Regions from separate parts of the Sodalis sp. RH21 genome, predicted to be linked through region 1. Evidence: riboswitches for the same ligand, from Rfam matches in the RefSeq annotation. Region 1 holds a riboswitch; the other holds the start of a gene.

Region 1 (5,738 bases):
TCCAGGATTTCATTGCGATCGGGAGTGATGTCGCCGCCGGCATATTCCGCCATAAAGGCCATCATCAGCGAGTGGGGGAAAGGCCAGGGCTGCGATGTCACATAACGGACATTTTTCACTTTGATACGCGTCTCTTCCATGACTTCGCGGGCCACGGTCTGCTCCAGGGTTTCGCCGACCTCGACAAAGCCCGCGAGCACCGTATAGATACCGCCGCGGTGGCGGGTATGCTGGGCCAGCAGGATATCGTCGCCGCGGCGGATCGCCACGATAATGCAGGGGGCGATCTGCGGATAATAGCGTTCACGGCAATGATCGCATAAACAGGCCCACTCCTTTTTACTGCTGCGCGTGATATGGCCGCAGTAGCCGCAATAGTGGTGGGCGCGGTAAAATTCCGCCAATTGAACGCCCCTGCCGGCCAATTGGAACAGGCCGGCGTCCCCATCGATAATCTGCCTGACCGAACCCATATCTTGCGGCATGGTCTGGCGGATCAACCAGGCGGGCGCGCCTTCCCATTCCCCGATCGGCGCCGCTTGCAAGCCTTGCAGCGACCAGGCCGATGCCAGGCCAAACGGCAGTTCCCCTTTGGGCAGCCACAATTTGCCTTCATGGCTGACTATCCACCAGCCGTTTTCGCTACCACTGAGTTGTTGTTCCATTTTAGTTGCACTACCTCGTATTCGCTGGCAATCTAGAATTTATCTTTTATTAATAAGTAACGCAGCGTTACTTTTATTACGGCGTATTACGACGGAGTCAATCATGCTCAACCAGCTGGACATTCTGGCTCAACGCGTTGGCGGCAGTAATGAACTTATCGACCAGTGGATACTGGCCCGGAGAGGATTACTGGTGGCGTATTACCATTTGATTGGTCTTAAACCCAATAAAGAAAAGCATACTCCCCTGGACGAAGACGCGCTGGATGACTTCTGCCACAAACTGGTGGACTACCTTTCCGCCGGCCATTTCCATATTTACGATCGGATTGTCCAGAATTCGAACGACAACAGCGATACCAAAAGTGTTATCAGCACCCAGCTCTATCCGGCGTTGCAGGAAAACACCACGCAGATTATGTCATTTTATGACAGCCAGCTGGAAACGGCCATTGATCATGATAACTATATGGAATTTCAGCAAGCGCTGTCCGGCGTCGGCGAAGCCCTGGCTACCCGTTTTGCGCTGGAAGACAAATTGATCCAGCAAGCCTTGGAATACAAAGCGGAATATTTTACCGCTGCGCCGGCCGCGAATAATCCGGACATTTCACGTCTGGCCTAATCGGCCCTTGAAGGTTTATATTGAGTTGTCGTTGATGTGTCGTAGTTGATGAATTGTAGTTGATGTGTTGTCCCTGGCCCCATATCGGAGCCTGTATATATCTTGTCGGAGTGCCTAGCGCGTACATTACGCCAGGCTGAGACCGTTAATTCGGGATCCGCGGAACCTGATCGGGTTAATGCCCGCGAAGGGAACAAGAGTAATCCATTGCTGTTAGCCGTTTGTTTTTTGAGCGGTTCACCAGCACCGTTTTATTACTCCCGTAGCGCTCCAGACAAGCAATTTTCCCTGAGGTTTATTTTAAGGAATTGCTATGTCGTCACCCAATCTCTCCCCTTCCCGCCGCGAGCAGCGCGCCCAGGCGCAGGAATTTATCGATAACCTGCAAGGCGAGGCGTTCCCCAGTTCACGCCGTATTTATTTGCAGGGCACCCGCGCCGATATCCGGGTGCCGATGCGCGAGATCCAACTTAGCCCCACCCCGATCGGCGGAGATAAAACCGATCAACGTTATGAAGCCAACGAGCCGGTACCGGTCTACGATACCGCCGGCCCCTACGGCGATCCGCAGGTAGACATCGATGTGCGCGCCGGGCTCAATCGCCTGCGCTCGGCATGGATTGAACAACGCCAGGATAGCGAACCCTTGAGCAGTTTAAGCTCGCGCTATACCGGGGAGCGCCGCGCAGACGACGGGCTGAACGACGTGCGTTTTGCTCCCAACCATACGCCGCGGCGCGCCAAAGCCGGTAGCTGTGTGACGCAAATGCATTATGCCCGCGCCGGCATCATCACCCCTGAGATGGAATTTATCGCCCTGCGGGAAAATATGGGCCGGGAGCGCATCCGTGGCGATGTATTGCTGCAACAGCATGCCGGGCAAAGCTTCGGCGCGCATTTACCGGCCGATATCACTGCGGAATTCGTACGGAGCGAAGTAGCCGAAGGGCGCGCCATCATCCCCGCCAACATTAATCATCCCGAATCGGAGCCGATGATTATCGGGCGTAATTTTCTGGTGAAGGTCAATGCCAATATCGGCAACTCGGCGGTCAGTTCATCCATTGAGCAAGAGGTGGAAAAACTGGTGTGGTCCACCCGCTGGGGCGCCGATACGGTGATGGATCTCTCCACCGGCCGGTATATCCATGAAACCCGCGAGTGGATTTTACGCAATAGCCCGGTGCCTATCGGTACCGTGCCGATCTACCAGGCGTTGGAAAAGGTCAACGGCGTGGCGGAAGACCTGGATTGGGAGTGTTTTCGCGACACTCTGCTCGAACAGGCGGAACAAGGGGTGGACTACTTTACCATCCACGCCGGGGTACTGCTGCGTTACGTGCCGATGACCGCCAAACGCCTGACCGGCATTGTTTCCCGCGGCGGTTCCATTATGGCCAAGTGGTGCCTGTCCCATCATCGGGAGAGCTTTTTATATGAGCATTTCCGGGAAATTTGCGCAATTTGCGCCGCCTATGACGTATCCCTATCGCTGGGCGACGGCCTGCGTCCCGGTTCCATACAGGATGCCAACGATGAAGCGCAGTTTGCCGAACTGTATACCCTGGGCGAACTGACCAAGATCGCCTGGGAGTATGACGTGCAGGTGATGATCGAAGGCCCCGGCCACGTACCGATGCATATGATCCGGCGCAATATGACCGAGCAATTGGAGCATTGCCACGAAGCGCCGTTTTACACGCTGGGGCCGCTGACCACCGATATCGCCCCGGGTTACGATCACTTTACCTCCGGTATCGGCGCAGCCATGATTGGCTGGTTCGGCTGCGCCATGCTGTGTTATGTCACGCCCAAGGAACATTTGGGGCTGCCCAATAAAGAGGATGTGAAACAGGGTCTGATCGCGTATAAAATCGCCGCCCATGCCGCGGATCTGGCCAAAGGCCATCCCGGCGCTCAAATCCGCGATAACGCCATGTCCAAGGCGCGCTTTGAATTCCGTTGGGAAGATCAATTCAACCTGGCCCTCGACCCCGCCACGGCCCGCGCTTACCACGATGAAACCCTGCCCCAGGAGTCCGGCAAAGTGGCCCACTTCTGCTCCATGTGCGGGCCTAAATTCTGTTCGATGAAAATTTCCCAGGAAGTCAGGGATTATGCCGCCGCCCAGGCGATAGAAATTCAGCAAAACGGTATGGAAGCCATGTCGTCCGAATTCCGCGCCCGCGGCGGCGAGCTGTATTTATCGCCCGCAGATACGGGGGTGGCGAAATGATTGTTCCCGACGCGCCGTTTGCTCCCACCCTCCCACGGCTTGGACTCTACCCGGTGGTGGATTCCCTGGTATGGATCGTCCGCCTGCTCGACGCCGGGGTGCGCACCTTGCAATTGCGCATTAAAGACCAGCCGGAGAGCGTGGTCGAGCCGGATATCGAAGCCGCAATCCTGCTCGGCCGCCAGTATCAGGCGCGGATTTTTATTAATGATTATTGGCGGCTGGCCATTAAACACGGCGCCTATGGCGTGCATCTGGGGCAGGAAGATCTGGATACGGCGGATTTGGCGGCCATCCAGCGCGCCGGCTTGAGGCTGGGCCTATCCACCCATGATGACCGCGAACTGGCGCGGGCGCGGACGCTGCGGCCGTCCTATATCGCCCTCGGCCATATTTTCCCGACCCAGACCAAAATCATGCCGTCGCAGCCGCAGGGCCTGGCCGATTTAGCGCGGCTGGTGGCCGGCCTACGGGGCGTTTCAACCGTGGCCATCGGCGGTATCGGTATCGACGAAGTCGATGACGTGCTGCGCTGCGGCGTCGGCGGCGTGGCGGTGGTGAGCGCCATCACCAAAGCCAATGACTGGCGGCTGGCCACCGCCGCGTTGTTGCAGAAAATCGAAGGTGCGGAGGCGGAAAATGCTTAACGATCGCGCTTTTTTACGCTATAGCCGCCAATTGTTGCTGGAGGAGGTTGGCCCGCAAGGGCAGGAGCGACTGGCTGACGCCACCGTGTTGCTGGCCGGCCTCGGCGGGCTGGGGTCGCCGGCGGCGCTATACCTGGCGGCGGCCGGGGTGGGCCGGTTGCTGCTGGCCGACGATGATAACCTCGACCTGAGCAATATGCAGCGTCAGATTTTATATCGCAGCGGCGATGTCGCCCAGCCGAAAGCCTTGCTGGCGCAGCGCCAACTCCAGGCGCTCAATCCCCTTGGCGAATACATCCCTCTCCAGCAGCGCCTGGAGGGCGAAACATTGAAACACGCGGTGGCGCAGGCCGATTTGGTCTTGGATTGCAGCGATAACATGCAGACCCGCCACGAGATCAACGCCGCCTGCATCCACCAGCAAAAAAGCCTGATCAGCGCCAGCGCGGTCGGCTTCAGCGGCCAGATGTTGGTACTGCAGCCTCCCTACCGCCACGGATGTTATGCCTGCCTGTTTCCCGATGCCGTCGAACCCCGGCGTAATTGCCGCACCGCCGGGGTACTGGGCCCGGTGGTCGGAATAATGGGAACCTTGCAGGCGCTGGAAGCGATAAAAATCCTGTGCGGCATGACATCCACCCTTAACGGACAACTGCGTCTATTCGATGGTAAATCAATGGATTGGCACACAGTACGGCTGAGCCGAGCCGCTGATTGCCCGGTTTGCGCTCCTGCCCCGTGCAGGGAAGGAGCGGCGCGATGAACATTACGGTAAACGATTTGCCCGTCGAGCTTGATGACGCGCCGACCTTGCTGGATATGCTGGCGCAGCTGGGCCATCCGCACCAGGGCGCCGCGCTGGCGGTCAATCAAACCATCATTCCACGCAGCCAATGGGCGCAGTATCAGGTGAACGAAGGCGATGATATTTTACTTTTCCAGGCGATAGCCGGAGGCTGATTATGTTGAAAATTGCCGATACTCTCTTTACATCCCGGTTGTTTACCGGCACCGGTAAATTTGCCACGTCTGAATTAATGCTCCAGGCCATTGCCGCCTCGGGCAGCCAGCTAGTGACCATGGCGATGCGCCGGGTCGATCTGCGCAACGGCACCGATGCCATTCTGCCCGCCCTGCTCCAGGCCGGGGTAAAATTATTGCCCAATACCTCCGGCGCCAAAACCGCCGAGGAAGCGATATTTGCCGCCCGGCTGGCCAGGGAAGCCCTGGGCACCCATTGGATAAAACTGGAAATCCATCCCGATATGAAATACCTGCTGCCCGATGCCGTCGAAACGCTGAAAGCGGCGGAACAACTGGTGCGGGAAGGATTTGTAGTACTGCCTTATTGCAGCGCGGACCCGGTGCTCTGCCGTCGCCTGGAAGAGGCCGGCTGCTCCGCCGTGATGCCCCTGGGGTCGCCCATCGGCTCCAATCAGGGGCTGCTCACCCGCGACTTCCTGCGCATTATCATCGAGCAGGCGGGAGTGCCCGTGGTGGTGGATGCCGGCATCGGGGCCCCCAGCCAGGCGCTTGACGCGCTGGAAATGGGCGCCGATGCCGTA
Region 2 (5,738 bases), 1.2 Mb from region 1:
TGTCCGGTAGCCACAGCGAAGCAAATCCGGCGATATGGCCTTCCGTCTCGGCGACCAGGACTTTTTCGTCAAGGATGGCGCCGTCGAAATCCTCCAGCCGCCACTGCCGGCTATCCAGCCAGCGCCACCCCTCTTTACGCGCCGCCAGGTAAAGGGTGCGTAAAAAGGGGCGATCCGCCTCTTGGTAATCCCTGATAATAATCGCCTCTTTTTGCATCTGACACCTTGCTTACTCTATTTATAGGACTGGATTTATATGGCTGGCAATGCCAATTGCTTGATTGATAATTATATACTCACTAATTCATAATGGATTTGTTAATTTATCATTTGTGATAATCGGTCTGGTTGACGGACCCTTTAACCGCATCGGCAACAATGGCTCTACGCAACCTGCGCCGTCGCGGGGCCGGCTAAATTGCCGTCGCCTGCGGGTCGGGCTATCGGCCAATGCTATGGCATAAGGCGATTGATAGACCTGTTAGTGGTTGCATCAACAGCGTGCCTCTTATATTATCCGAAATTCACCAGGAAATTAAAATCAGCGCCGCTCTTTATTACCAGGCATGGATAATAAATGATGAGTGTTAGTTAATATGGCAGGCATATGTTATGGAAAAATTCTTAGAAGATAATCAAGACTTTTTTATCCAAACGATGAAAAGAGAAATTAAGCTTTACCTTATCCAAATATTCAGGAACACTAACTCGTTTTGTTTTGCTTACTTTATGATGAATAAGACAGACAATTTCCCTGTTTCAATTATATCCGACTATCCAACCGGCTGGCTGAATCAATATCGGAGTTACGGTTATCAAAAAATCGATCCGGTGATGCTTATAGCCTGCCGCAAATTTTCGCCATTTTTATGGCCGGATAATCCGGCCATAATTCGGCAGCACAGCTTTTTCAGGTTATCGAAATATTACCGCCTCGACAGCGGCTATACCTTTACTCTCCATGATGGAGATAACAACCTGGCAACGCTGAGCATCAGTAATCTCTATGGTAATGCCGATTTCTATCACATCATCGAACAACACCGGGAAAAGTGCCAGATGCTGTTGATAACCACTCATGAAAAAGTGATGAATTTCCTGAATGCCCGTCTCCCTGCATCCTCGATGCACGGTGATGCCCCACACATTCCGATGCTGTCGCCGCGTGAAAAAGAGGTATTATTCTGGGCCAGCGTCGGCAAGACTTATGGCGAAGTGGCGACTATTTTGGCCATCCGCGAAGGGACGGTGAAATTTCATATTAGGAACATCATCGAAAAGCTTGATGTTACGAATGCTAAGCATGCCATCAGCCGCGCCATGGAACTCAAATTGTTTGGTTAACCTTTCGTTTATAATAATAGATTATCGTTTTAAATTACCGCCATTATGGTGATGAATGACTATCGGTTTGTCCGCGGAATTAAAAAATGGCTCCTGTTATATCCGTGATTACTTGATTATGGTTTAAGGTGGGTTTGCTTAAGACAATGAAATTGCTGTTATCATTGTGAATGGGTTAATTGACATTTTTTACCAGAAAATATGTTTAGATGTATTATATGTTGCTTATTATTATCCGTCTCATTATCTGCCTTTTCCGCCAAAGGTATACCGGGAAAAGTTATAGAAAATATAATAAACGATAAACCGATTATCTGCGTGGGCGAACCCGCCTGGCGCATAGCCATGCCGGCAGCGGCGACCCGGGACGGTTGGATGGCCGGGCGGCTGGCGGCGCTGGCGCAGGCCGGTTTTGCCAGGCAGGGCCGGATGCGGGACCAGCCAGCCTGGTTCTTGGTCGCCACGGGCGCCAGCGCGGGCGATAGCTGCGTTGGGCGCATGCTCATTATGCCGCACGAGCCATAAACACGTTCCGGGCATTGATCTTTTCCATGACTGACCTGATAATCGGCCTACATGACTCGGGGTGTCCGACGTATTGCGCCGGACTGAGATTTGACCCGTATTACCTGATCTGGATTATGCCAGCGTAGGGAAGTCACGGTCTCTCGTCCTACCGGGTCCGTGCTCCGAGCGCCGGCTGGGAGCGATATGACCGTTCAACCTGCTGAATTCCCCGGCCTGGCCGCGGCGACATCCCTTAACCTGCTGCGCCAGCATGCGCCGCTGGTTCATTGCCTGACCAATGATGTGGTCCAGGCATTCACCGCCAATACCCTTCTGGCCCTGGGCGCCGCGCCGGCCATGGTGATTGAGCCGCAGGAAGCGGCACAGTTCAGCGCCATGGCCAATGCCGTGCTTATCAATATCGGCACACTGACCCATCAGCGCGCCGAGGCCATGCTGGCCGCTATTCACGGGGCCAATCAGGCGGGCGCCCCCTGGGTGCTTGATCCGGTGGCGGTGGGGGCGTTGACTTACCGTACCGGTTTCGCCCGGGACATTTTGTCTTTGCATCCCGCCGCCATCCGCGCCAATGCGTCGGAAACCCTGGCGCTGGCCGGGGAGCAAGCCCTGGGACGGGGCGTGGATAGCGCCGATGATTCGCTCCGTGCTCTGCCGGCCGCCTGCCGTCTGGCCCATGATTACGGCACGCTGGTGGCCGTTACCGGCCGGGTGGACTTTATTACCGACGGCGAGCAAATATGGTCCGTGAGCGACGGCGACCCGCTGATGACGCGGGTGACCGGTACGGGCTGCGCGTTATCGGCGGTGGTGGCGGCCTTTTGCGCCCTGCCTGGGGATCGGCTGCAACACGTGGCCGCCGCGTGCCGGGTCATGGCCCGGGCCGGGCGTTTAACCGCGGCCCGGTCGGCGGGGCCGGGGAGCTTCGCGGCGGGTTTGCTCGACCGGCTTTACGTGCTGCAAGGGGAGGATTTGCTATGAGGCGCGGCAATAATCTGCTGACTATTGCCGGCACCGATCCCAGCGGCGGGGCGGGCATTCAGGCGGACTTGAAAACCTTTTCGGCGCTCGGGGCGTACGGCACTACGGTAATCACCGCCCTGGTGGCGCAAAATACCCGCGGCGTGCAGGCGATTTACCCCATTACTCCGGAATTCGTGGGCCAACAGCTGGACTCGGTGCTCAGCGATGTGCGTATCGACAGCGCCAAGATCGGCATGCTGGGGCAGGCGGATATCGTGCGGGTAGTGGCGGAAAAACTGCGGCAATATCCCATCCCGTATGTGGTGCTTGATACGGTGATGGTGGCGAAAAGCGGCGATTTCCTGCTGCTGCCCGACGCGGTGGGAGCGGTGCGCGATTTGCTGCTGCCCCTGGCGTCCATTATTACCCCCAACTTGCCCGAGGCGGCGGCGTTGCTGGGGTGCCGGCCCGCCGCCAGCGAGCGGGAGATGCGCGAGCAGGGGCGGGCGCTGCTGGAGTATGGCTGCCAGGCGGTGGTGATGAAGGGCGGCCATTTGGGCAGCCAGTCCAGCCCGGACTGGCTGATTAGCGCCACGGATGAACAGCGTTTCGACGCCGTGCGGGTCGATACCCGGCATACCCACGGCACGGGATGTACCCTCTCCGCCGCGCTGGCGGCGCTGCGGCCGCTGCATGACGATTGGCCGCAAACGCTGCGCGCGGCTAAAGACTGGCTACAGCAAGCGCTGATTCATGCCGACGACCTACAGGTTGGCCAGGGTATCGGGCCGGTCCATCATTTCCACGAGTGGTGGTGACATGCCGGTCAATACGCCCTGGCCAAAGCTGAGCAGCGAAAGGGCGTTATGCAAATGCTGCGCGTCGAAGGCATTAAGCAAATAGCTGGTTTCGCCGCGGTGCGGGCGGATACGCAGCGAGGCCTGCGGGGCGCCGCCCTGTTTTTCAGGCACTGCCGTATAGATATATCCAGGCTGCATCTGGTTATCCTCATCGCGCCATAATAATTGCAGCGCCGGGATGGGGTTAAGGCAACGGCCGATAAACACGTTGCCGGACCAGAACCCTTCGAACTCGCCATCTTTTTGCAGGCGTTTGTTGCTAAACTGCGGGGAGTTGACCCACTCGGCCAACGCGGCGGGAGTCAGCGCCTGCTGTATTTGGTGCCAGAGCGGGCTGTCGTTTTCCAATTGCCAGCAGGCCATGCCGATATAGTTATTTAAATCCCGCCAGTCCTGCTCCAACTGACGTTGAACCGGTTTATCGGTCATGTTGCGGTATTGAATCAGCGGGCTTACCAGTTCGCCCAGCGTGTTATAGGTTATCAGCGTCATGGTGCGCGGTTTGCGGCGAAAAGACAGCCAGAGGATAAATTTTGGAATGCGGAAATTGATCGACTGGACGCTCAGGCGATACTGATTCTCTTTGGTCAGTACGAAGCCGTTGGAGGTGCCGCGTTTTTCATGGTAGTTATGAATCACCACCACGCTATGACTGTCCATCCAGCCGGTGATGTAGTGTTCCTTATCGCTGTGGGTGACCTTCATGTCCTCCACCATGCCGCAGAGATTTTGTTCTTCCAGCGTTGCCAGGGGATGTGTTTCTCCGGCGCTGTAATAAAGCGTTTGCGGTGCGGGTAGGGCGGGTGAAAATGCTTGCATTATGACTTCCTGAACCAGCTACATGACATATAGATTACCCTAAGTTGTTATACAAATTCTTGTTTGACCCCTCACTCATTGTCATTAATGTGCGGAAGATCAAATCCCCTGCGGTACAAAGGCATTCCCTGCGGCCGCCGTCAGGCAGATATGAAAAATATCGGCGTATTAATGGCGGGAGCCGGTATTCGGAACTAGGATTTTACTGCTTAATAGGGCAATTTCCCGCGCCGGGATAATGCCCTGTTATTTCTGGTCGACAGTTTTATGCCGCACCCTGGTATCGATTAAAGGAGGCTCGCATGACCGATATAACATCCTTGCTGGGTAAAGACGCAGCTGCCCTGCTGGAACACCGCTGTACCACCATTCCCGCCGGACACCTCTGCCTGCCGGGCAGTGATTATGTTGATCGTGTAATGATCGACAATGCCCGCTCGCCGGTAGTGCTGCGCAATATGCAAACGCTGTTCAATACCGGCCGCCTGGGCGGCACCGGTTATCTGTCCATCCTGCCGGTGGATCAGGGGGTAGAGCATTCGGCCGGGGCGTCGTTTGCCGCTAATCCGCAGTATTTTGATCCGAAGAATATCGTCGAACTGGCGCTGGAAGCCGGCTGTAATTGCGTCGCCTCCACCTATGGCGCTCTGGCGGCGGTAGCCCGGCGTTATGCGCACCGTATTCCGTTTCTGGTGAAAATCAACCATAACGAAACCCTGAGCTACCCGACCCAGTACGACCAAACGCTGTACGCCAGCGTTGACCAGGCCTTTGACCTGGGGGCGGTGGCTATCGGAGCCACCATTTATTTTGGTTCGGAGCAGTCCCGCCGCCAAATCGAAGAAGTCTCCGCGGCTTTTGCCCGTGCCCATGAGTTAGGCCTGGTGACGGTGCTGTGGGCCTATTTGCGTAATCCGGCGTTTAAGAAAGACGGGGTGGACTATCACTCCAGCGCCGATTTGACCGGCCAGGCCAATCATCTTGCCGCCACCATTGGCGCCGATATCGTCAAGCAGAAAATGGCCGAAAATAATGGCGGATACCAGGCGATTAATTTTGGTTATACCGATGAGCGGGTTTATAGCACCTTGACTTCCGACAACCCCATCGATCTGGTGCGTTATCAGTTGGCCAACTGCTATATGGGACGAGCCGGATTGATTAATTCAGGCGGCGCGTCGGTTGGCGCCACGGATCTGGCCGAATCCATACGCACGGCGGTGATCA

Evidence for each region. A riboswitch is a leader RNA that binds a small molecule or an ion and turns the genes downstream of it on or off. The one in region 1 is predicted to bind thiamine pyrophosphate.
Region 2: linked by a shared signal. The riboswitch ahead of thiM (hydroxyethylthiazole kinase) and the one ahead of thiC (phosphomethylpyrimidine synthase ThiC) in region 1 are both predicted to bind thiamine pyrophosphate.

What each region holds. Positions count from the first base shown of each region.
Region 1 is NZ_CP178732.1:29,811-35,548, reverse strand. Features, by position in the region: gene nudC (NAD(+) diphosphatase) at 1-665, opposite strand, end outside; gene rsd (sigma D regulator) at 769-1,290, shown strand; TPP riboswitch at 1,387-1,500, shown strand; gene thiC (phosphomethylpyrimidine synthase ThiC) at 1,604-3,526, shown strand; gene thiE (thiamine phosphate synthase) at 3,523-4,173, shown strand; gene ACL2XP_RS00140 (HesA/MoeB/ThiF family protein) at 4,166-4,936, shown strand; gene thiS (sulfur carrier protein ThiS) at 4,933-5,133, shown strand; gene ACL2XP_RS00130 (thiazole synthase) at 5,136-5,738, shown strand, end outside.
Region 2 is NZ_CP178732.1:1,205,831-1,211,568, forward strand. Features, by position in the region: gene ACL2XP_RS05615 (N-acetyltransferase family protein) at 1-202, opposite strand, end outside; gene ACL2XP_RS05620 (helix-turn-helix transcriptional regulator) at 613-1,344, shown strand; gene ACL2XP_RS05625 (hypothetical protein) at 1,663-1,869, shown strand; TPP riboswitch at 1,917-2,017, shown strand; gene thiM (hydroxyethylthiazole kinase) at 2,056-2,850, shown strand; gene thiD (bifunctional hydroxymethylpyrimidine kinase/phosphomethylpyrimidine kinase) at 2,847-3,650, shown strand; gene ACL2XP_RS05640 (hypothetical protein) at 3,597-4,511, opposite strand; gene fbaB (class I fructose-bisphosphate aldolase) at 4,814-5,738, shown strand, end outside.